Regions from separate parts of the Halobacillus sp. B23F22_5 genome, predicted to be linked through region 3. Evidence: riboswitches for the same ligand, from Rfam matches in the RefSeq annotation. Region 3 holds a riboswitch; each other region holds the start of a gene.

Region 1 (7,411 bases), on a different contig from region 3:
TTCGGATGTATTTAGAAAGAGAGAACTTTGATGTGGAAGAAGCCGAAGATGGAGATGAAGCATTAGAGAAGGCATTGACGAATGATTATGATGTCATATTATTGGATATTATGATGCCAGGTAAAGATGGAATCGAAGTTTGTAAAGACCTGCGTGAAAAAAAAGCTACCCCTGTTCTCATGCTTACTGCAAAAGGGGAAGAAAGCAATCGTGTTCAAGGGTTTGAAGTAGGCGCGGATGATTATATCGTCAAGCCATTCAGTCCGAGGGAAGTTGTATTGCGTGTCAAAGCTATTTTAAGAAGATCGTCATCCACTAAATTCTTACAGACAGAGACATCTACTAAAAATGTACTTGTCTTTCCGCATTTGACGATCGACAATGATGCACATCGGGTGACGGCAGATGGCAAAGAAGTCACGTTGACACCAAAGGAATATGAATTGCTGCATTTCCTGGCAAAAGCTCCGGATAAGGTATTTGAAAGGGAGCACTTGCTGAAGGAAGTATGGCAATATGAATTTTTCGGTGATTTACGAACTGTGGATACCCATGTCAAGCGCTTAAGAGAAAAATTGAACAAGGTTTCAAAAGATGCAGCTAAAATGATTGTAACGGTTTGGGGTGTCGGCTATAAGTTCGAGGTAAGTGGTGACTGATGTTTTGGCGCAGTGTAGTAGGTAAACTATGGTTCACCATTTTATTATTAGTTTCATTTGTACTTTTTCTTTTAACTGTCCTGTTGCTGGAGTTTTTTGAGAATTATCATATATTAGAAGCGGAAAGGGAATTGCTTCAGACAGCTGATAAAGTATCAGAAATCGTCCAGGAATATGAGGACAGAGATCTTATTTTAGATACATCCTCGCGGGTAAAAGACCCGTCCAGCCGTGTAGTCATAATTTTTGGTGAAAATGATATATGGAGTTCATCCGCTGAAGACGATCTACCCCAAATAGATCGGCAGTGGATTGAAGAAGATAATGAGTTATCCTCTGTGTTAGCGGGGAAAGAACAAGTTAAAAAAATTGCGGATATCGATAATCTTGAGAATGGTGTCATGGTGGTAGGGACCCCGCTGAATAACGGATCTGGTGGAGTTTTTGTCTATCAGTCTCTTGATATTGTGGAAGAAACCACCATGCAGACGACAAAAATCATATTTTTAGGTGCAGGCATCGCTATCATACTAACCACTATTTTTGCTTTCTTTTTATCAACACGAATCACTGCCCCTCTGATCAAGATGCGGGAGGGTGCACTGGAGTTGGCAAAAGGGGAATTCAATACAAAGATCCCCATCCTTACGCATGATGAAATTGGGGAGCTTGCAATGGCTTTCAATCGGATGGGACGGCAATTGAAATTTCATATAAATGCCCTCAACCAGGAAAAAGAGCAATTGTCAGGGATTCTTAGTTCAATGGCAGATGGAGTAATCACCATCAACCGCCAAGGGGAAATATTGATTACCAATCCGCCTGCTGAGCAATATCTTGAGGCTTGGGCCTATGAAGAGGGAAGTTCAGAAATCGGCAATAATGATGGTCATCTCATTCTGCCAGAGAAAGTGAAGGACATTTTTAATCAGGTGATAGAAACGGAAACAGAAGTCATGACCGAAATGGATACCCAGGGGAGAAACTGGGTGATTATCATGACGCCATTATACGATAAAGATTATGTACGTGGAGCTGTCGCTGTACTTCGGGATATGACTGAAGAGAGAAGGCTTGATAAACTAAGGCAGGACTTCATTGCAAATGTTTCCCATGAGCTGCGTACTCCGATTTCCATGATGCAAGGATACAGCGAAGCCATCGTGGACGATATTGCAGAAAGTAAAGAAGAAAAAAACGAGCTTGCTCAAATCATCTACGAAGAATCCCAACGTATGAGTAGACTTGTCAACGAGCTATTAGACCTAGCCAGAATGGAAGCAGGACATATCACCCTGAATAAAGAAAAGGTTGAAGTCCGTCCCTTTTTAGAAAGAATCACAAGAAAATTCCAGGGATTAGCTCAGGAAAAGGGTATTAACTTAAGACTCCATACAGCAGAAGAACTTGGAGATAAATGCTTTGATCCCGATCGAATTGAACAAGTGTTTACAAACTTGATAGATAATGCTATCCGCCATACCCGTGAAGGTGGTACTGTCGATATCCATATGGAATATACGGAAGAAGGCCTTTATGCTGCTGTACAAGATTCCGGGACAGGTATTCCAGAGGAAGATCTGCCATTTGTTTTTGAACGGTTTTATAAAGCGGATAAATCACGTAAAAGAAAAAAAGGCAAGACAGGCACCGGACTTGGCCTTGCTATTGCTAAGAATATCGTGGAGGCCCATCAGGGCACCGTTGCTGTCCATAGCAAAGAAGGTACTGGTACGACATTTTCATTCCGCTTGCCTGATATTAGCGAAGATGCACAAGATTTGTAACAAAATCTTGTTCCCTGTGAAACAACTATTTTACAATTGTGCTGCTTATGGTAATATTACATTAGAATTTAATATTTTAGAGTTAAGGTTCTCCTGAGTGGGATTAAAAGGGAATTTGGTGAAAATCCAATGCTGTCCTCGCAACTGTAAGTGCCACGAACCGGGCAGACCACTGTACACAAAATGTATGGGAAGGGTCCGTAGTAGGTAAACGCACAAGCCAGTAGACCTGCCTTAATTCATCGTTTCAAAGCTTCGGGGATTGAGCTGTTTGAGACAACCGGTCGAATTATGTATTTTTTTAGTAAACATTCATACTGGTTAGTCTTAGCCCATTCTGTTGAAGGAATGGGCTTTTTGTATGGTATGGAAAGCCGAGGTTGTTTATCTGATTTTCACACCCCCAAAAGCGATGAAACCTACTAAATGTGAGAGGGATGATGGTAATGAGAAGAATGATGCAATTGGTTTTAGCAGCATTGATGAGTGTAGCCGTACTTGTAGGTTGTCAGGCAGAATCGGGAAGCGAGTCCACTGAGGCTCAACAACAGGAGCAACAACAGGAAGTTCCCGTAAAAGTAACGATTTCCGAGAAAAATGGAGAAAACATCGTAACAGAGAAAGAATTGAAAGTAGAAGCGGGCAAAACCCTTATGGATGTACTTAAAGAAAACTTTGAAGATGTAGAAGAAAAAGATGGCTTTGTTACAAAGATTGAAGGAATCGAAGCAAAAGAAGGGGAGCAAAAGGCGTGGTTTTTTACCATCAATGGGGAAAATGCCTCTGTTGGAGCTAACGAATATGAAGTAGAAGCAGATGACACTTTCCAATTTGATTTTCATAAGTGGGAATGATGCATATGAACACTTATAAGATAACCTTGATTGCATTATTGGCATCACTGGCCGTTGTCGGCAGGTACGCTTTCGCCTTTTTACCGAACGTCCAGCCAGTAACCGCGATTATAATTATTGCCGGTTTTTGGCTGGGCCCCCTGTCCGCCGTGATATTAGCCTTATTGACAACCTTCCTTTCCAACGTTTTTCTGGGCATGGGAATCTGGACAGTGTGGCAAGTGATTGCATGGGCTGTCATCGGATTGATGAGCGGACTGATTGGGAAATATTGGTCTAACATTCCATTGCTTTTCTTGTCAGCATTCGGAGCCTTCAGCGGCCTATTTTATGGGTTTGTCCTATCTGTTACGATGTATAACTTCTCGGGTTCATTCTGGGGATATTATTTAGCAGGCTTACCCTTTGATATTTACCACGCCGCAGGTAATGCGGTTTTCATTGTGCTGTTGTATCCTGTGCTGAGCCGATTATTTGAACGATATTATAAACAATGGATTCCTGTATGAATACCAGCCGATTTCAGGTTGGTATTTTTTGTTTTTACGCTTATGATGTAAAGTGTAACTTTTCTTTTACATAAAACGACTAATTAAGAGAACGGGAGGTAAGCAATAGTGAGGTCGGTGTATGAATCCCTATATGAAAAATATCATCAGGATCTTTTTCAATTTATATTTTATATGGTCAAAAATCGAGAACAAGCAGAAGATCTCGTTCAGGAAGTATATATAAAAGTATTGAATTCGTATACCCAATTCAAAGGAGACAGCAGTGAAAAGACATGGTTGTTTTCTATAGCCCGTCATGTAACAATCGACTTTTTTCGGAGACAGACCAGAAAGAGGAAGCGACTGCTGGAGTTTTTTGACTGGGATAAGAAAGGAGAACAGTTAATTGACAACCAGCCTTTACCTGAAGAAATAGCTGAAAAAAATGAGGATATTAAATTACTATATCAATACTTAGAGAAACTATCAGTCGATCAGAAAAGTGTCATTATACTCAGGTACATACAATCGATGTCAATTCAGGAAACCGCTGATATTTTAGGGTGGTCAGTGAGTAAAGTTAAAACCACTCAGCATCGTGGTTTGAAACTTCTGCGGAATATGGCAGCCGATCAAAGAGGGGAGGGGAAACGCAATGAAGCAAAATAACAATAAGCATGATCAAGAATTACAAAAGCAATTGAATCAAATGCCTGGCATCCGTGATCATCAGACGAAAGATGAACTATATAATAAGATAGCTGTACACTTGAAAGAAAGTAAACCTGAAAAGAAAAAGTCTAATCTTTTGCCTGTTTTTGCCTTCATTGCGGTGCTCTTGCTGGCTGCCATCATCACGCCTGCCATGTTAATGAACAGTTCGAATGACGAATCAATGCTAAACTCTTCAGAGTCTCAGAACCATAATACGGCAACAGAATCAGGAATTTCTGAAAATCGGGAAGAGTCAGCGGAGTTGTTTGATACTCAGGATGATGGAAAAGATGCAGAACAAAATGTTCCTGTAAACGATTTTCAAAGTAACTTAGTGTTCGAGGTTGATGAAGGGAAAAACTATATATTTTCCGTAGCAGCAGGGATGAATGCGGAACACATCATCCCGCTAACTATTGAGGTGTCGGTTAGCGATGCTGACTATACACAAGTAACATCCACAGCAGCTGAAAATGCAGATGATCTGGGAGTATCTGTTTTTCCTCTTAATGGGGCAGAAATAGTAATTAATGAGGACCGTGGTGAAATTATCTTTCCGGAGGATTTTCAAACGCAAGGTGGTTCAAGCTCAGATATTATCCTCCAACGAAGTATTGAACAAGTATTCGGTCAGTATGGTGTATCAGAAGTAAAGCTTGGTTATGAAGATGGGCGCCCTTTTGAAATGGGTAATTATGGAACGATAGAAACCATGAAAGTTTCACCTGTCCAAAAGAAAAGTTATAAAATTTACCGTTACAGGGAGTCGGGGCACGACTTTTTAGTACCGATTGAATTAAAAGAAAATTCCTCTATAGAAGATGCGTTTGATATTATGGCCAATGCTGAGGGAGGAGAGTATAGTCGGTCACCGTTGCCGGAAGGGGTAGAATTGGCAGCGGATAAAATTTCTGATCATGAATTATTGATACGTGTAAGTTCCACGGAACAGCTGCAAGCTAACCAGACAACGATGTTTATGGTTGAAGCACTACTGGCTACAGCAGCGAGTTTTGGATATGAGCAAGTAAAATTTGAGGGTTTTCCATTTGAGGTTATCGGTAATTATGATCTTTTGGAGCCGATAGCAACACCAGAAGCAGTTAATTCCATCAAAGTAAACAAATAAATTTTTAGAAACTAAATACCATGCCTATTCACCCATAGATACATGCCCGTCATACAGTAAATCACATACTAGTTAGCACAAACGTTCGGAGCGAAAAAGCTCTGAACGTTTGTTTTTAATGAATGCAATTCAAGACCGCATTTTGCTTAGGACAGAGTTCGCTTATATTATTCGGCTCTTCCGCGATCGTGCACGTTAGTTTGTTTAGATTCACCGGCTTTTGCTTTCATGGTAAAATAGCAGTATAAAAAAGAGGGATAAATCTTGTGTTTGTGACAGTGGGGACAGAGAAATGAAAAGCCCCTCATTCAGAGGGGCTTGTAACTATTTATTCAAACTTTACCGGGTCACCTTCAAATGGTTCATCGGCCACTTTAATGGAGTCTGTAGGACAACCTTCGAACGCATCTTCCATATCTTCTTCCAGAACTTCTGGAATTTCAACGATGCCTTCGTTGTCATCGAGCACTACATAGGCAATGCCCTCATCATCGTAGTCGTAGATATCGGGAGCCGCTGCTCCACAAGCTCCACATGCAATACATGTTTCTTTATCAACAATTGTGTATTTAGCCATAACACATTCCCTCCTAAATAATACAGATCCCTAAAAATAAATTATACAAGTGAATAATTTTTTCTCTCTAGGAACATTCGCCTTAAATGTATTGTACTGCTATCACAGAAATTTTTCAACAACAAAATCGCTCGCAAACCTTGTTGTTACGCGGTTTGGTGTGACTTTTATCACTATTAAGATACAATAGGATGTAGTAAGTTGGATATGGTTCAGGATTAAAGGGGGGATGAGCGTGTTTGAATATATTTTACTTCGCTGTATTAATAACTTAAATGGAGAGCGGACGATAGCGGGTATCTATAATCTGCTGGTGGGAAAGCGTTCATCTCAAACGCTCCAGGATGCACATGCCTATCAACTCACGGAGTTCTTTGCTATCTATAAATCGTTGAAACGCACTGATTTGATAAATGTTATCAATCAATTGATGGAAGATCGAAAAATTATTATAACAGATGAAGATGAACGTCCAAGATTGACGACCTATGGAAGCGATCAACTGGGAAGACTTTCAGATGAGTGGGGACCGCTATATTTTAACGGAATTAATCTCCACGAAAAAGTCACCATTTTTGAAGAACGTCTTTATTTATATATTCAAACCATTACGAATATGAAAAAGGGTAACAAGCATTTTCTCCCGATCACAGACCGAACGGATATATTAAACTGGGTGAAACTGAATTATAAAGTAAATAAAACGAATCTAATGGATCATATCAGCTCCATTTATAAAGAGTTATATCGTTTGTTGAGTTCTGTAAACGAGAAAGAGGCAGCACTGTTCACGTACCGCCTGACGGGAGCCGGTATGATTGGATTAAGTAAACAGCAGTTGTCAGATATGTTCCAGCTTCCCTTGCATAATGTCCATCTGCTTATGCAACATTTACTTCATCAGGTATATCAAGCTGTGGAAAAAAATCCAGGCAACTACCCTGCTCTATTTATTTTTATCGAAGAATCAGAAAACAATCGTTTAATAACAAACTCAGCACAAAAAACTTATTCACTTATTAAACAGGGTATGGACCTGGAGACAATTAGCGAGATACGCCGATTGAAAATGAGTACTATCCACGATCACGTGGTCGAAATGGCTTTAGTCCAATCGGATTTTCCTGTTTACTTGTTCGTCAGTGAGCAAGAAATAGCAGAAATTTCTCAAGTGATTGAAGAACAACAAACCAATAAATT
Region 2 (7,411 bases), on a different contig from region 3:
GAGTACATTCGAGCTATTTCCATTGATGATTCCGGTAGCTGCGTTAGGAGCCTGATGGTCTGCGATTTTACGTTTCTTTAAGGTGTTAGTCATGTCTAATCCTCCTTAAGATGAACAGCTTTCGCATTCGAAATCTTGCTGACTCGAAGTTGAGCGTGTATAGTAGGTGGTTTTCAAGCCGTTTTTCCAGGCACTAAGATGTAAATGAAGCAGCTCTTTTGCTTTGATTGTGTTTTTGACATAAAAATTGAACGATATGGACTGGTCGATATATTTTTGCCTTGCACAGTTTTGCTCGATGCTGGTGTGTTGATCGATTTCATGTGCCGCTTTATAGTACCAGTAGGTTTCCGGTGATAAATCGGGAGCTGTCACTGGTATCTTATAGTCTTTTTTCTCTTCGGAATAAAACTTTTTGAAAATAGGGTCGATACTGGCGGTGCTTCCGGCGATCAGTGACGTACTGGAGTTAGGAGCTATCGCCATTAAGTAACCATTTCTTATTCCATGTTCAGCCACATCCCTCTGAAGATTATCCCAATCGATTTTTGAATTACTTCTGAGGTCGCGCTTAGTAAAGTACTCACCAGTGTCCCAATCCGAGCCTTGGAAAGCCGGGTAGGAACCTTTTTCCCTGGCTAAATCCATACTTGCCTGAATCGTATAATAAGCGATTTTTTCATAAACCTCATGGGTGTAGTGAACCGCTTCTTCTGATTCCCATTTGATTTGCTTAAGGGCAAGCAGATGAGCCCAGCCGAATGTTCCAAGTCCTATACTGCGATATTTCTGATTAGTTAGTTTGGCTTGCATCACAGGGATGGTGTTCTGGTCGATGACATTATCAAGCATTCTGACCTGAATGGGAACCAGCCTTTCCAGAACACCCTCTGGTACCGCTTTGCCTAGATTGATGCTGGATAAGTTACAAACCACAAAGTCACCCGGTTCCCGGACGATATGCAGTTTGCCATCTTTGACGTATTGCTCTTCTTGAATTGTAGGGCTTTGATTCTGCGTGATTTCGGTGCAGAGGTTACTGCAATAAATCATCCCTGCATGGCCGTTGGGGTTTTTGCGATTGACTTCATCACGGTAAAACATATAAGGTGTTCCGGTTTCTAATTGACTGACCATGATGCGTTTCATGATTTCGATGGCTGGGATACATTGCTTTGTCAGAGAGGGATGGTTAATACAAGCCTGGTATTTTTCCCGGAACGATCCTCCACCTTTATTTTCGTCATAGTAATCTTCTAAAGAAAATCCCATGATTTCTTTGACTTCATGCGGGTCGAATAAGTACCAATCGTCTCTTGCTTCAACAGCTTCCATAAAAATATCCGGGATGCATACACCGGAAAACAAATCATGCGTACGCTGACGTTCATCACCATTATTCAGGCGGGCATCTAAAAAAGAGAAAATATCCTTATGCCATACATCAAGGTAAACGGCAATTGCTCCCTGGCGTTGACCCAGCTGGTCAACGCTTACTGCCGTGTTATTCAGTTGTTTCATCCATGGAATCACGCCTGACGATACCCCGCTGAATCCTTTGATATCACTTCCCCGGCTTCTGATTTTACCGAGATAGACCCCGATGCCGCCACCGTGCTTGCTTAGGTTGGCGGTGTCTGTATTGCTATCAAAAATAGACTGCAAGCTGTCATCTATCGTATCGATGAAACATGAACTCAACTGTCCATAACTTTTCCCGGCATTAGCCAGGGTAGGTGTGGCTACTGTCATGTACAGGTTGCTGAGTGCCCAATAAGCTTCTTTAATAAGAGGGAGGCGTTGAGATTTCTTTTCTTTTTCCATTAAAGTCATGGCAATGATCATGAATCGTTCCTGAGGTAGTTCAAACAGCCTGCCTTGTTTATCTTTTGCAAGGTAACGGTCATGGAGGGTTTTCAGGCCGATATAAGTCAACTGCTTATCTCGCTCTGGCAGGATAGCCTGTTCCAACTCTGTAATTTCAGAGAGGGTGTAAGATTCAAGCAAATTAGGATCGTAAATTCCCTCTTCAATCATACTAGTGATCATTCGATGAAAGTCACGGTATGGCTTTTTGTTGTTCCTATTATTAGCAGCAGTCCTATACATGTTTTCAAGCTGCAATTCGGCAGCGAAATAAGTCCAGTCAGGGTTCTGTTCGTCAATTAAAGCAAGGCTTTCTAGAATTAAGTAGTTCGCTTGTTCGTCATTAGAAACAGTGTCAATGGTGGTTAGTCTTTCTTTGATAGGATTCAAATCCAGGTGGGGAAAGCGATTCTCTCGTGCTTTCAACCAATTATTCCAATCGATATTTTGAGGGGCATATGTTTCTACCATGGTTTCACTCCTTTTAACATAATAAAAAAACCGCTCACTTGAGCGGATGAAACCATGGAACAAGGAGAAGGTATCGAAAAGGCTGATAGAGTGTCTCTTCATTCCATCGTTTCATCTTCTCAATCCCCGAAGAAGTCGAAACTTGATGCGAATAGAGACAGGTCTCCTGACTTGTGCTTCCGCCTAATCCGGTCCTTCCCATGCATCTATTGCACAGTGGATGTCCGTTTCGTCAGCACTTACAGTTGCGGGGGCAGTTCTGGCTTCGCACCAGATTCCCTATTAAGCCTTGTGGCATCCGCTATTCGCTGATACTATATATTGTGTTTTTGGTGTTGTTTGATTGGCTTATCTTGTGTTTTAATGATAACGAACTCAATAGCTATATGCAAGATTTTTCTCGTGAAAGGATTTATACATAAACTGTAGAAATATATTATGTAGCGTACAGACAGGAGGAAGAAGGCATGAATAAAAAGTTTGCATGGCATAAAGAAGCTGAACGTAAATGGGACGATCGTGTTGATTTTTGGAACCAGAACAGTAAAGACATGTGGGATGAAGGAAGTCGGAAAACGATCATTCCCTTTATGCAAAAACATATTGCACCAGATGCTTCCATCGCGGATATCGGCTGCGGGGATGGGTATGGCTCCTACCGTTTACATCAGGCAGGATATCAAGTGACAGGGATCGATATATCTCCAGCGATGGTTGAACGAGCCAAACGTCAGCTCAAGATAGAGGAATTGACGTTTATGCAGGGGGACCTGGCTGGATTGGATATAGAAAAAGAAAGTTTTGATGCCATCATGGCGATCAATTGTCTGGAGTGGACAGAAGTTCCTTCTGATGGCTTAAAAGAAATGATACGAATCCTTCGTCCAGGCGGGAAGTTATGCATTGGAGTTCTCGGTCCGACAGCGGCCCCACGTAAAAATAGTTACCGCCGGTTATATGGGGAAGACGTCATCTGCAATACGATGATGCCGTGGGAATTTGAAACGATGGCTGAAGAAATGGGCTTGAAAGTTATCGATGGTCACGGTGTATATAAACGTGGAGTGAGTGATAAACGGCTGAAGGGCCTCCCGGTTGAATTACAGCAAGCACTGACTTTCATGTGGGTATTCATGCTGGAAAAAAGACTTAATAAAGCTTGATAAATGAAGGTTTCTAGTCAGTTACTGAACGGACAAGTGTAAAATAGCAAGAAACTATTTACTTCGTGTGTTTAACTTTTCTTCCCTTAAGGAAAACTAACCAAAATGGAAGGAGAGATGACAGCGATGAACAATCAGGAGTTAAAAGATAAAGTATTCCAGGTATTGGAGAACAATAAGGTAGGAACTTTGGCAACGGTGAAAAATAACCGTCCCCATTCCCGCTACATGACGTTTTTCAATAAAGAATTAACATTATATACCCCGACCAACAAAGAGACTCATAAAGCTGAAGAAATAGAAGCTAACCCCTATGTGCATATCCTGATCGGCTATGAAGGAGAGGGATTTGGAGATGCCTACCTGGAAGTAGAAGGGAAAGCTGAAATTAAAGAAGATAAAGAGCTGAAGGAACAGTTTTGGAATGATTATATGAAAAACTGGTTCGATGGCCCGGAGGATCCAGAATACATTATTCTTAAAATCACTCCAGAACAGGTTAGGCTGATGAATAAAGGAGATACTACACCAGAAACCCTGGAACTATAATAAGAAAACGCGCCCTGGCTTAGCTGGGACGCGATTTTTTTATTATGGTGAGAGTTATGCTGTTGGTTTTTGGTGCTTGCCTTCTTAATGGTGCAATGCATGTTGAATCGTTTCATTCAATACGTTCAATACATGTTCGTCATCATGAGAATAATAGATGGAAGTTCCTTCACGCCGGAATTTAACGAGGCGCAGATTTTTTAAGAAACGTAATTGATGAGAAACAGTCGATTGGCGTAGGTGGAGGTGTTCAGAAATTTCGTTGACACTGAACTCCCGGTTGAATAACAAATTCAATATCCTGATTCTTGTTGGGTCCGATAGTGCTTTAAAGGTTTGAGACACGAGAAATAATGTTTCCTCGTCCAGGTCTACAAAGTTAGAATCATCCATGCTGCACCTCTCCTTTTTCGTCATCGTTTTCCATGACGGAACATCGCTCATCCTCATACTCGATCTCGATCGTAATATGGTCTAAGTGGATGGGTTCGATAATTTCCTTTACTTGCTCTTTGATTGTACAGACTTGGTCTTTGGTAGCCCCTTTAGGCACTACGATATGAGTGGAGAAAGCGTGATGCTCCCCATCCAGGGACCAAAGGTGGGTATGGTGCGTCGACTCTACATTTGGCAGTTGGTTCATTTTTTCAATGATATCATGGTAATCGATATTTTCAGGGACGCCTTCTAAAAACAAGCGCATCGTTTTAAACAGATTCTTGACTACGTTATATAAAATGAAGATCGTGATACCGATGGATGCGATTGGATCGAGAATTGGTAAATCTGTAAAGAACATGACGATACTTACCAGCAGGACAGCTGCCCAACCCAAAACATCTTCAAGCAGATGCCATGTCATCACTTTCGAATTCATCGATTCCCCGCCGCGCAGCCGGAAAACAGCAGCACCATTAACGATAATACCTAATATGGCAAGGATAATCATTCCCCCGGCATCCGGTTGCTCAGGGTTTAGTAACCGTGGGATGGCTTCTGTCAAAATGAAGACCGACCCGACAATTAAAACGATGCTGTTGATCAAGGCTGCCAATAAAGAAAAACGCTTGTAGCCAAAAGAGAAATTCTTTGTTTTCCCTTTTTTAGAGAAATTCTGAAGGAACCAGGCAAGCCCCAAAGACAAGGAATCGCCTAAATCATGGAGCGCATCGGATAAGATAGCCATACTATTTGTCATAATGCCGCCGATGATTTCTATGATAGTGAAAGTAAAATTAAGAAAGAATGCCACTTTTATATTACCTGTCGTATGGTCATGGTGATGATGATGGTGTGACATGTTAAGCCCTCTCTTCTTTAATTTGTTTATATGAGTATATGTGCATATATGTATCGTATGTAAATTAGACAGAAATGTCAACAATAATTAAAGAGCAGTAACAATGATAATTCATATATTATGCGCTACAATGTACGATAACTTATATCTTTTTGGAGGTGGAGAATGATAGCAGCCCAGCCTTATATCGATACAGTCAGGAAAGTGGATATTGATGGACAGCATTATGTGGAAACCAATCATGAACTGGTATTGACTGAATGTGAAATCACTTCGCGTGACTATCGTTTTGCCTTGAAAAACGTTTTTGATATCTCCTACCGCCCAGTCAGGGAGGGGATAGGATTATTGTATTTACACACAAATCAGGGGGTGATCCCATTCAAATTAAACACACCCCCTGATGAATTCATTGCTGCCTACAAATCAATCAGATAGTACGTTAGAAGTCAGTAGGCTGGACCTTTAAAAGTCTGCGTTCAGCCTTGTAGTAATCAAGTTCATGATCAGTCATTAAAGACAGGTCATATAATTTATCTAGCAAGTACTTCCTGTCCATGTCATAAATGAACTCCGTACCGATATGATCCACTGTATTATTGGCGAAATCCCAAAGTGCATCATGTTTATCGGGGTCGATGGTTTGGGCTGCCAACGTGAGGGCGACGATTATTTCTGTGATAATCGGATAATTTCCTCGTGCATAATGCCGTATATATCCGAACCCTCGATATAAATAATAACCGAAGTCCTCGGAGTCCATGATGATTCGCACTTGTTTTTCTTTATCATTCAAATAAGGGGTGAAGGTGATATAACTATCAACCGAAACAAGGAGGTCTGCCATCTGATGGATCGTATTGATGGTAGTGTTCGGGTCGTTATTCCCGATACCTTTGACCCCGATTTCAGCTAGCTTGGTCATACCCATTTTTATGTCTTGAATCTCCGTTTCTTTATGACCGATCTCAATAAGACTGCGGTATTTCTCTTCATCTACATTTTCTTTACCTGGCCCCCAATAGGAAAAGAGCCGGTTATTTTCTAAACTGAAATCACCCACTTTTGCATGCAGCTTGATGATAATGTCATCTTTTCTTGCTTCTTCTAATATAGTTTTGAACTGGATTAATTGAATGTATCCTACTCGTGGAGCGGTGACAATCACTTCTTCGCCTTTGTAGCGATCATATAAGTCACCGGGTTCTTTGGTCCGGTATTCCTCTAGTTCATTACGGAGCGATTCTTTAATGATTTCTTTTGAAGCATCGTTCATCGTAATGGTTATATTATGCACCTGCATCCAGGTGACAGCGTGGTTAATGAAGAAAATAAAAACCATTACGGTAAGGAAAGCGAGAAGTACTGTTGTCCCGGGGATGGCTACAAAGTATTCATTCCGCTGGCTGGTGACAAACAGGAAGACGACGAGTACATACACAAAGCTTCCATGGAAAATCCCGAGTACATGCTGCGTTTTTCGATCAGCGACGAAGTTTACCAGCATCCGAGGTGAAAATTGACCGCTGAATGTCGTCAATACAACAAGGACGGAGTTCAACGTAAAGGCACTTAGAGTCAGAATGCCACCGATCAGTGCGGCTAGCAACGTCTGGGAAGAAGAGGCCTGAGCATGTAAGGAGGAAGGTACATATTGTGATAATTCCACTTGATAATCTAAATAGAGTGTAATTGCAATAAGCAGTAAAGCGGATGCAACATAGACAAAAGGTGTAAACCACAGCGTTTTTTGAAGCTCATGCTGCCGCTGTCGTTTAGACATTTGAAAGTATTTTTGTAAGTCGATCGGCAAAAATTTAGTCAACATGCTTAAATCCCCCTTTATAACTATAATATTTATTGAATAATAGGCAGTTTCCCTGTCTAAAGTCGGATAAAACCGGAAATGAGAGTTTAAGGATGATATTTTCTAGTTTCTAACAATTGTATACATTTATTCGATCACACTAAGGAGTGAAAGCCATTGGAATGGAAGCAACAGTCTTTTCAACAATTATCTAATAAGAAGTTATACCAAATCCTGAAATTAAGGGTGGATATA
Region 3 (7,411 bases):
TGCAAAAAGAAATCGATGAAATGATCAATCAATACGACAAATCCGATTTCGACCCGGTTTCCTTCGTTTCCTCTAAAAATGAAAAAGTAGACACGGTACAATTCGTAATCAAAACGGAAAGCATCAAGAAAGAAGAAGAAGAAAAAGAAGAGCCGAAGCAGGAAGAAGATAAAAGCTTCTGGGACCGCTTCCTGGGCTTGTTCAACTAACAACAAAAACTTCTCCCATTGTGGAAATGGGGGAAGTTTTTTTGCTTGAAGGGGGGAGCAGACAGAATTGTCTAGTATAAGGAGTTGGTGTCTAGTAAAAGGTAAAGTATGTCTAGTAAGTTTTCCATTTTGTCTAGTAATCCTTCAAAAATGTCCAGTAAACATACCGTATTTTCTAGTAAAGAAGGGATTTTGTATAGTATAGAAAGAATTTGTCCAGTAAAAGTCCTGTTTTTAATTCTTACAAAGAACGCCTGCTCCCACTAACTAACAAGGGGGCAGGCTTTTTAAAAAAACAACCTAAACAGCGGGCTGCATAACGCCTGGCTTTTCTTTTCGAGGGTGGCCGAAACGCATCAGCCGGATGGCATTGAGGATGACCGCTAGCACGCTTGCCTCGTGGATGAACATCCCCGCTGCCAAATGGATATTGCCCATCAGGACGCCAGCCAGCAGCACGGTTACGATTCCGACAGAGAAAAAAGTATTTTGCTTCATGTTTCGGATGGTTGCTTTGGCGAGGGCGTAGGCGTGGGCAAACTGGTTAAGTTTGTCAGCCATTAGAACGACATCGGCCGTTTCCATCGCGATGTCGGTGCCACCTGCTCCCATCGCCAGCCCGATGTCGGCACTTGCTATCGCTGGGGCGTCGTTGATTCCGTCCCCTGCCATTGCGACGGTGTTACCTGCTGTCTTCAATTCCTGAACAAATGCTGTTTTTTGTTCCGGAAGAAGCTCCGCATGAAATTCTTCGAGTTCGAGCCGGTCCGCTACGAGTTTGGCGGTGTGGCGGTTGTCCCCGGTCAGCATGATGATCTGTTTCACCCCATTTTTCCGCATGGCAGCCAGTGCTTCGGAGGCATCTTCACGAATCTGGTCAGCGATCGAAAATATACCGGAAAGCTTTCCATCTACCGCTGCAAATATGGCGGTGTTGCCTGTTCGTTCGCGCTTCAGGGCGTAGTTGTTTATTTCCTCTGTCACCTCGATTTGTTCTTTTTTTATCAGTTTCCTGTTGCCAATTGCGAGGCGGTGACTGTCCACAGTGGCAATAATGCCTGCTCCTTTAATGATTTCACCTGTTGCGGCTCCTGTATCTATTTCAATTCCCTGCTTCCTTGCTTCCAATATGATCGTTCGGCCGAAATGATGTTCGGAAAGGGTCTCTGCCTGTGCCACCAGTCGGACAAGTTCAGCTTCCTCTATACCATTAAATGTTTTTATATTCGTCACTTCTGGTTTTCCTTTTGTTAACGTCCCGGTTTTATCAAAAATAAGCGTATCAACTTTTGACAAACGGTCCATGACATCTCCACCTTTGAGGAGCACCCCGTGCTTCGCACCGTTGCCGATACCGGCAACATTGGAAACAGGCGCACCGATCACGAGGGCTCCTGGGCAGGCAACCACCAGGAATGTGATGGAGAGGTGGAAGTCGCCGGTCAGCATATATACGAGGACAGCCAATACGACAACACCGGGTGTATAAAAAGCAGCGAAACGGTCAAGGAACTTCTCTGTCTGTGACTTGGTTTCCTGTGCTTCTTCGACCAGTTCAATGATTTTTGCAAAAACCGTGTCATCCCCTACTTTTTCAGCAACTACTTCCATGTAGCCATGATCGACGATTGTACTGCCGAAAACCTGATCGTTCTTTTGTTTGGAGGCGGGGACGGATTCTCCGGTTATGGCAGCCTCATTCAAGGAAGCCTTGCCGGCAGCAATTTTTCCATCCACCGGTACCTTTCCACCAGAGCGGATGATGATTCTGTCCCCTTGCTGCACTTTTTCCACCGGAATCGTAATTTCATTGCCTGCCTGGAGAATGGTTGCTTCCTCAGGTGCCATAGCTACGAGTTCCTTTAAAGAAGAGCGGGTTTTTTCCAGCGTCCGTGCCTCGAGATAGGCGCCAAAGAGGAAAAGAAAAGTAACAGCAGCCGACTCTACATATTCTCCAATTATCATCGCACCCAAAACAGCAATGGTGACCAGCAGTTCGATGCTGAAAGCTTTTGCCCATAGTGCCTGGAAAGCCTTAATGCTAATCGGCACACCGGCAAGAAAAGTTGCTGCAATCAATGCAGCCTGCTGCAGATTATGGAAGCCGGTCAGGTAAGCAGTGACGGCAACAAGCAGAAGCCCCCCAGACCCGGCAGTGATCCAGTTGATTCGTTTATGCACCCACGTCATTATGATCTCTCCTTTATAACTAATAGTTACGAAACCTTAGTTGAAACAACCGGGTAGCCTAATCCTTCGATGGTCGCTTCCAGCTCGCCGGCACTTACGATAGATTCATCAAATTGAACTTTAACCTTGCTGGAATGGAACAACACCTTCGCTGCTTGCACACCTTCTATTTTTCCTAAGCTGCCTTCGATTTTTTTAATGCAGGATGGACAAGTCAGCGGCTCTAATTGTAATTTGATTATTCTCATTTGGAATCTCCCCTTTGCCTGGTATGGTTCAAGCATAATCGGTTTCAGGGAAAGGTTCCTTGACGTGGGTCAAGAAAAAACAAAAAGTGCCGACCCGTTGTGAAGGAATACATGGGGCAGGCACTTACAGGTTTTGCAATTGATCTTTATCCAGGATGCGGAATCGTTTAGGATCCATTTTTTTGATTAGACCTTGTGCTTCTAAATCGCCGAGTCTCCGGCTGATCGTTTCCGGGGTGGTACCGAGAAAGGAGGCCAGGTCTTTTTTATTCATTGGCAAGCGGATCATGTCATTGGCTGAAGCTATTGCCAGGTCTGCCAGATAAAGGGCGAGACGCTTCTCGACGCTTTCAGTGGCAAGGCTGGTCGTCTGTTTTTCCGATTCTTCCAGCCTTCTGGCATAAGTTCTCAATATTTTCAACGCAATAGAAGGATAGCGCATTAAAAAGTTCTGCAATTCTTTCCGCTGGATCGTACAAATGGTGACAGGCTCTGTTGCTTCAGCATACGATTCGTGGAGTGATTCACTAAAAAGTGCATACTCCCCGGTGAAATAGCCGGGTTGCAGAAGACGGACCATCTGTTCTTTCCCGGAATCGGAAATCCGGTAGATACGTACCGAACCTGTGTTGACAATGTATAGCGATTCAGAGGGATCGCCGGCCCGGTATATGATCTCTCCTTTTTTATAGGAAACAGACCGGATAGCTTCGGTTATCGCGTGCATCTGTTCACGGTCAAGATGATTGAAAATAGGTACCCGGGCGACGCACGTATGGCCGGAATCCCCATGATGACAATGCTGGCAGGTCGGCTGAACCCCGGTTTTCTTCATGATATCCATCGATACTTCCTCCTTCCATTTTCTTTCATTATATCATTTTGCAAAAAAAGAAATTCGCTTATAAGTTTTTTGTGAAAACTTGATCTGCGTCAAAGAAATGACAGGTTAAAGCGAGGATACTGAAAGACAAAGGAGGAGATGATCATGGCTGAATTAGTTTTGGAAGTGGAGCGGATGATCAATGAAGGGTTAGGCGGGGGATATATCCTGTACGAGTATGACGGGCGCAGGCTTGAAAGCCTGGAAGAAGAGGAGGGGAAAGCATGAACGTCCTCTATCTGCCAGAAGTCCATGCATGGGTTTTGTATGCGGGGATTTTATCACTGGTGGCGTCCGTCATTCTCCGCAGCAGGAAAATTTTCGCTCTGGAGATCGTGCTTTTGCCTGGGATGATGGTTTTGCTCGAAGGCTGGATGCTAATCATTACTGGATTGGTTCAGCTGATCATCAGTGTCTACTTGCTCTTCCGGTTGCTGCATGCCATCGACCGCAACTACCGGCTTGTGTTAGAGAAAACACACCGAATTCCGAGAGTAATCACGACAAAAGGCGCAGACGGAGGCCAGTCGTCGTTTTTATAGGAAACAGAAGGAGGGAGGGAAATGCGCGAAGTCGTGCTTGGTGTCCATATTTTGCTCGGCATCATTTGGGCAGGAGGCATTTTGTTCATTGGCTTGGGCGTATTTCCTGCGGTTGCAAAAATGCCGGTAAGCACACAGCGTGCAATTCTGCTCCATTTGATGCGACATACGCACCATCTATTCACGCTGTCGGGAGGAGGAGTCATCATCACCGGTATATTACTAGGAACCGTATTCGGCCCCCTCCACAGCTGGGAGGTCATTCAAACTACCACCTATGGACATCTCTGGCTGGCTGCACTCTCAAGCGGGACATTCGCCTTGTTCTGGGGAGTTTTTGTCGGTTACCGGGAGATGATGCTCGTGTTTACGGATGATTACCTGTGGAAGGAAGCAGAAAGCGGCGACCGGAAACCCCTGACCCGGGAATTGTTCCGGCTCGCCGCATTGGAATCGGTGGAAATTCTCGGCTTTTTCGTACTTATTTTTCTCATGGTCCAACTGTAAGGAGGTGGGAGCAGATGCGTACATTCAAAACAGCGGTCCCGTGGCAGGAGAGCAAAACTTACGCCTGCAAGCTGTCCTGGCTGCAGCTAACGCGCCCGATGACGTGGAGCGGAACAATCAGTCCGGTTCTGGCAGGGAGTCTGTTGGCTGCCAAAGAAGAGGTGTTCCGCTACGAGCTGATGGTGCTTTTGCTTATCGCCGCTCTCTTCGTTCAAAGTGGTGTCAACATGTTCAATGATTATTTTGACTTCCAAAATGGCCAGGACAAAGAACGCTGGTGCAAAGCGCAGACCGCCTCTCTGAGCAACTATCCATTCCATCATCACGTGCCATACGTGGCGACTGGTCTAATTGCAACAGCTGCCCTGCTTGGATTGTGGCTTGCTGTACTCGTCGGCTGGTGGGTCGCGTTCGTCGGCCTCTTCGGGATTACAGCTGGTATCGCTTATTCTGCCGGCCGCCATTCCTTAGCATCACATGGGCTTGGCGAGGCAACAGCCGCCCTGTTTCTCGGGATAGCGACAACGCTGCTTGGTTATAGTGTCCAAACTCAACGCATCAACCTGCCGGTTATCTTCGTTGGGCTGATTTTTGCTCTGCTGATCAGTTCCATGGTGCTGACCAATAACATTCGCGATATTGAAAAAGACGTGGGATTCCGGAGGACGCTCGCAATGCGGCTTGGACGTCGGAATGCCATCTGGTTATTGAAGCTCCTGTTGGGCGGGGCTTACGTGGGTGCCATTATTCTCGCAGGTACTGCAGTCGTACCTATGGAAGTGCTTGTCGTCCTGGCTGCTTTACCGATCGCTATCCGTATTCCTCGCTCGTTTCATGGAAAACGGCAGGAAGAGCAGCTTGTGATGAAACAGGCCGCCTGGCATCACTGGGCGTTCGGGCTGCTTTTCGGAATGGGGGTGTTCATGGGAGTGTGGTAAAGGTCTTCCAGTTTAGTCTCGATTAAAAGCGAGTCGTTTTCCTGCCTGATAATCAAGGGAAAAAGCAGCGTTTATACCATGAAACCCGGGTAGGTCACTGGTGATACGCTGCCTTTATTTTTGATTACACTAACCGACAATTTAAAATAATGAGTGTATAAAATGAAATTATTAGCTCTTCCCAGAAAGAGTTGTTTACAAGATTCATAGGTTCCGCTACAATAAGATTAATTTCATATCATACGAACAGGTCCTTAAAGGGAAGCCTTTAAGGTGAAAAGGGGAAGTTGGTGAAAGTCCAACACGGTCCCGCCACTGTAAGCATTCGTTAGAAGAATGTAAGTCAGGATGCCTGCCTGTTTGTCGCAAAGTTTACCCTTCGAGGAAAAAGGGAGGCTTGTAAGTACGCGGAATTCGTACGCTGTATATTCTGCCTATTTATAGTCACACCTTCCTTTAGAGGAAGGTGTTTTTTTTACTTTAAGAATGTTTAACTTTGTTAAAGGATTAAAGTATAAGAAAATCTAAGGCTTTCGTCATAAAAACTTGGCGATAAGCCAAGCTTTTCTAATTGCACTTGTAAATACTGAGGAGGAGATAGGATGCAAAAGAAGCAGGGGTTGACATTGGTTTTTACCGGTGATGGAAAAGGGAAGACGACGGCTGCAACCGGGCTTGCTGTCCGGGCATTAGGCCATGACAAAAAGGTGAAAATGCTGCAATTTATCAAGTCCCCGAAGCGGCCTTATGGTGAAAGAAAATCACTGTTGAAACTGGGTGCTGAGATTATTCAGCTGGGCGAAGGGTTCACCTGGACAAAGACACCGGAAATCCACCGGGAGGCATTAAAAAAAGCGTGGGTTCTTGCCAAGGAAACTGTGCTGTCTGGGCAGTATGATGTCGTGATTCTGGATGAACTGAATAATGCGCTTGCGATTGATTCTTTTCCGATCGATGATGTACTGCCGCTGGAAGAAGTGATTGAACTGATCCACAACAAGCCGGAGTATGTCCACCTCGTGATTACTGGCAGAAGTGCGCTCCAGGAAGTAAAGGATGCAGCTGATCTTGTATCGGTCATTGATGTGGAAAAACATTATTATGATGAAGGCATCCCTGCCGTCCGTGGTGTTGAGTTTTGACTGCCCGCCGTCTCGTAGTTGCAGGTGTATCCAGTGGCGCCGGCAAGACGAGTATCGCAATCGGGTTAATGGCTGCCTTTATCAAAAAGGGGCTCACGGTTCAAGGATTCAAGTGCGGTCCTGATTACATAGACCCTTCCTATCATACCGCCGTAACTGGTCGTCCCTCCCGTAACCTCGATAGCTGGATGCTCCCTGAAGATGTGATGAAAGAAGTGTTTGTGAAAGGAAGTGAAGGGGCAGACCTTTCGATCATCGAGGGTGTGATGGGCTTTTATGATGGCAAATCGCCGAGGTCCAATCAAGGTTCTACGGCAGAAATCAGTACTCTGCTGGGTGCTCCGACAATCCTGGTTGTGGACTGCTCGGCGATGGCCCGGAGTGCCGCTGCTATCGTAAAAGGTTTTCAGTTACTGGATCCCGGAGTTCATATTGCCGGAGTGATTGCAAATAAGGTCGGAAGTGAGGGGCATTACCGGCTGATAAAAGATGCGGTGGAACAGGAGTGTGGCATTCCGGTCTGTGGATATCTGCTGAAAGATAATAGTCTTAAGATGCCGGAGCGGCACTTAGGGCTGGTGCCTTCTATCGAGCGCGGGGAACTGGATGAGCAGCTGGAACAGCTTGGGGATGTAGTGTCTGAAACGATCGACGTGGACCAAATCTATCAGATTAGTGAACAGGCACCCTTGCAAACTGATTCCTCCATGTTTCAGCGTAGGGGCATGATCAATGTAACAATCGCGGTAGCT

What was found. A riboswitch is a leader RNA that binds a small molecule or an ion and turns the genes downstream of it on or off. The one in region 3 is predicted to bind cobalamin.
Region 1: linked by a shared signal. The riboswitch ahead of ACGTN9_RS04785 (DUF4430 domain-containing protein) and the one ahead of ACGTN9_RS10585 (cob(I)yrinic acid a,c-diamide adenosyltransferase) in region 3 are both predicted to bind cobalamin.
Region 2: linked by a shared signal. The riboswitch ahead of ACGTN9_RS15600 (ribonucleoside-diphosphate reductase subunit alpha) and the one ahead of ACGTN9_RS10585 (cob(I)yrinic acid a,c-diamide adenosyltransferase) in region 3 are both predicted to bind cobalamin.

The regions. Positions count from the first base shown of each region.
Region 1 covers NZ_JBIEKI010000002.1:280,480-287,890, forward strand. The annotation lists gene ACGTN9_RS04775 (response regulator transcription factor) at 1-659, shown strand, start outside; gene ACGTN9_RS04780 (ATP-binding protein) at 659-2,446, shown strand; cobalamin riboswitch at 2,515-2,697, shown strand; gene ACGTN9_RS04785 (DUF4430 domain-containing protein) at 2,893-3,300, shown strand; gene ACGTN9_RS04790 (ECF transporter S component) at 3,306-3,809, shown strand; gene sigX (RNA polymerase sigma factor SigX) at 3,918-4,460, shown strand; gene ACGTN9_RS04800 (RsiX family anti-sigma factor) at 4,447-5,634, shown strand; gene ACGTN9_RS04805 (ferredoxin) at 5,963-6,211, opposite strand; gene ACGTN9_RS04810 (YpbB family protein) at 6,447-7,411, shown strand, end outside.
Region 2 covers NZ_JBIEKI010000013.1:67,540-74,950, reverse strand. The annotation lists gene ACGTN9_RS15605 (ribonucleotide-diphosphate reductase subunit beta) at 1-93, opposite strand, end outside; gene ACGTN9_RS15600 (ribonucleoside-diphosphate reductase subunit alpha) at 106-2,337, opposite strand; cobalamin riboswitch at 2,478-2,654, opposite strand; gene ACGTN9_RS15595 (class I SAM-dependent methyltransferase) at 2,805-3,500, shown strand; gene ACGTN9_RS15590 (pyridoxamine 5'-phosphate oxidase family protein) at 3,627-4,049, shown strand; gene ACGTN9_RS15585 (ArsR/SmtB family transcription factor) at 4,134-4,442, opposite strand; gene ACGTN9_RS15580 (cation diffusion facilitator family transporter) at 4,435-5,349, opposite strand; gene ACGTN9_RS15575 (hypothetical protein) at 5,515-5,787, shown strand; gene ACGTN9_RS15570 (DUF2254 domain-containing protein) at 5,792-7,177, opposite strand; gene ACGTN9_RS15565 (GNAT family N-acetyltransferase) at 7,334-7,411, shown strand, end outside.
Region 3 covers NZ_JBIEKI010000006.1:52,987-60,397, forward strand. The annotation lists gene ACGTN9_RS10545 (YhgE/Pip domain-containing protein) at 1-209, shown strand, start outside; gene ACGTN9_RS10550 (heavy metal translocating P-type ATPase) at 510-2,399, opposite strand; gene ACGTN9_RS10555 (heavy-metal-associated domain-containing protein) at 2,426-2,647, opposite strand; gene ACGTN9_RS10560 (Crp/Fnr family transcriptional regulator) at 2,772-3,491, opposite strand; gene ACGTN9_RS10565 (hypothetical protein) at 3,636-3,758, shown strand; gene ACGTN9_RS10570 (hypothetical protein) at 3,755-4,072, shown strand; gene ACGTN9_RS10575 (hypothetical protein) at 4,094-4,579, shown strand; gene ACGTN9_RS10580 (prenyltransferase) at 4,678-5,517, shown strand; cobalamin riboswitch at 5,749-5,891, shown strand; gene ACGTN9_RS10585 (cob(I)yrinic acid a,c-diamide adenosyltransferase) at 6,120-6,659, shown strand; gene ACGTN9_RS10590 (cobyrinic acid a,c-diamide synthase CobB) at 6,656-7,411, shown strand, end outside.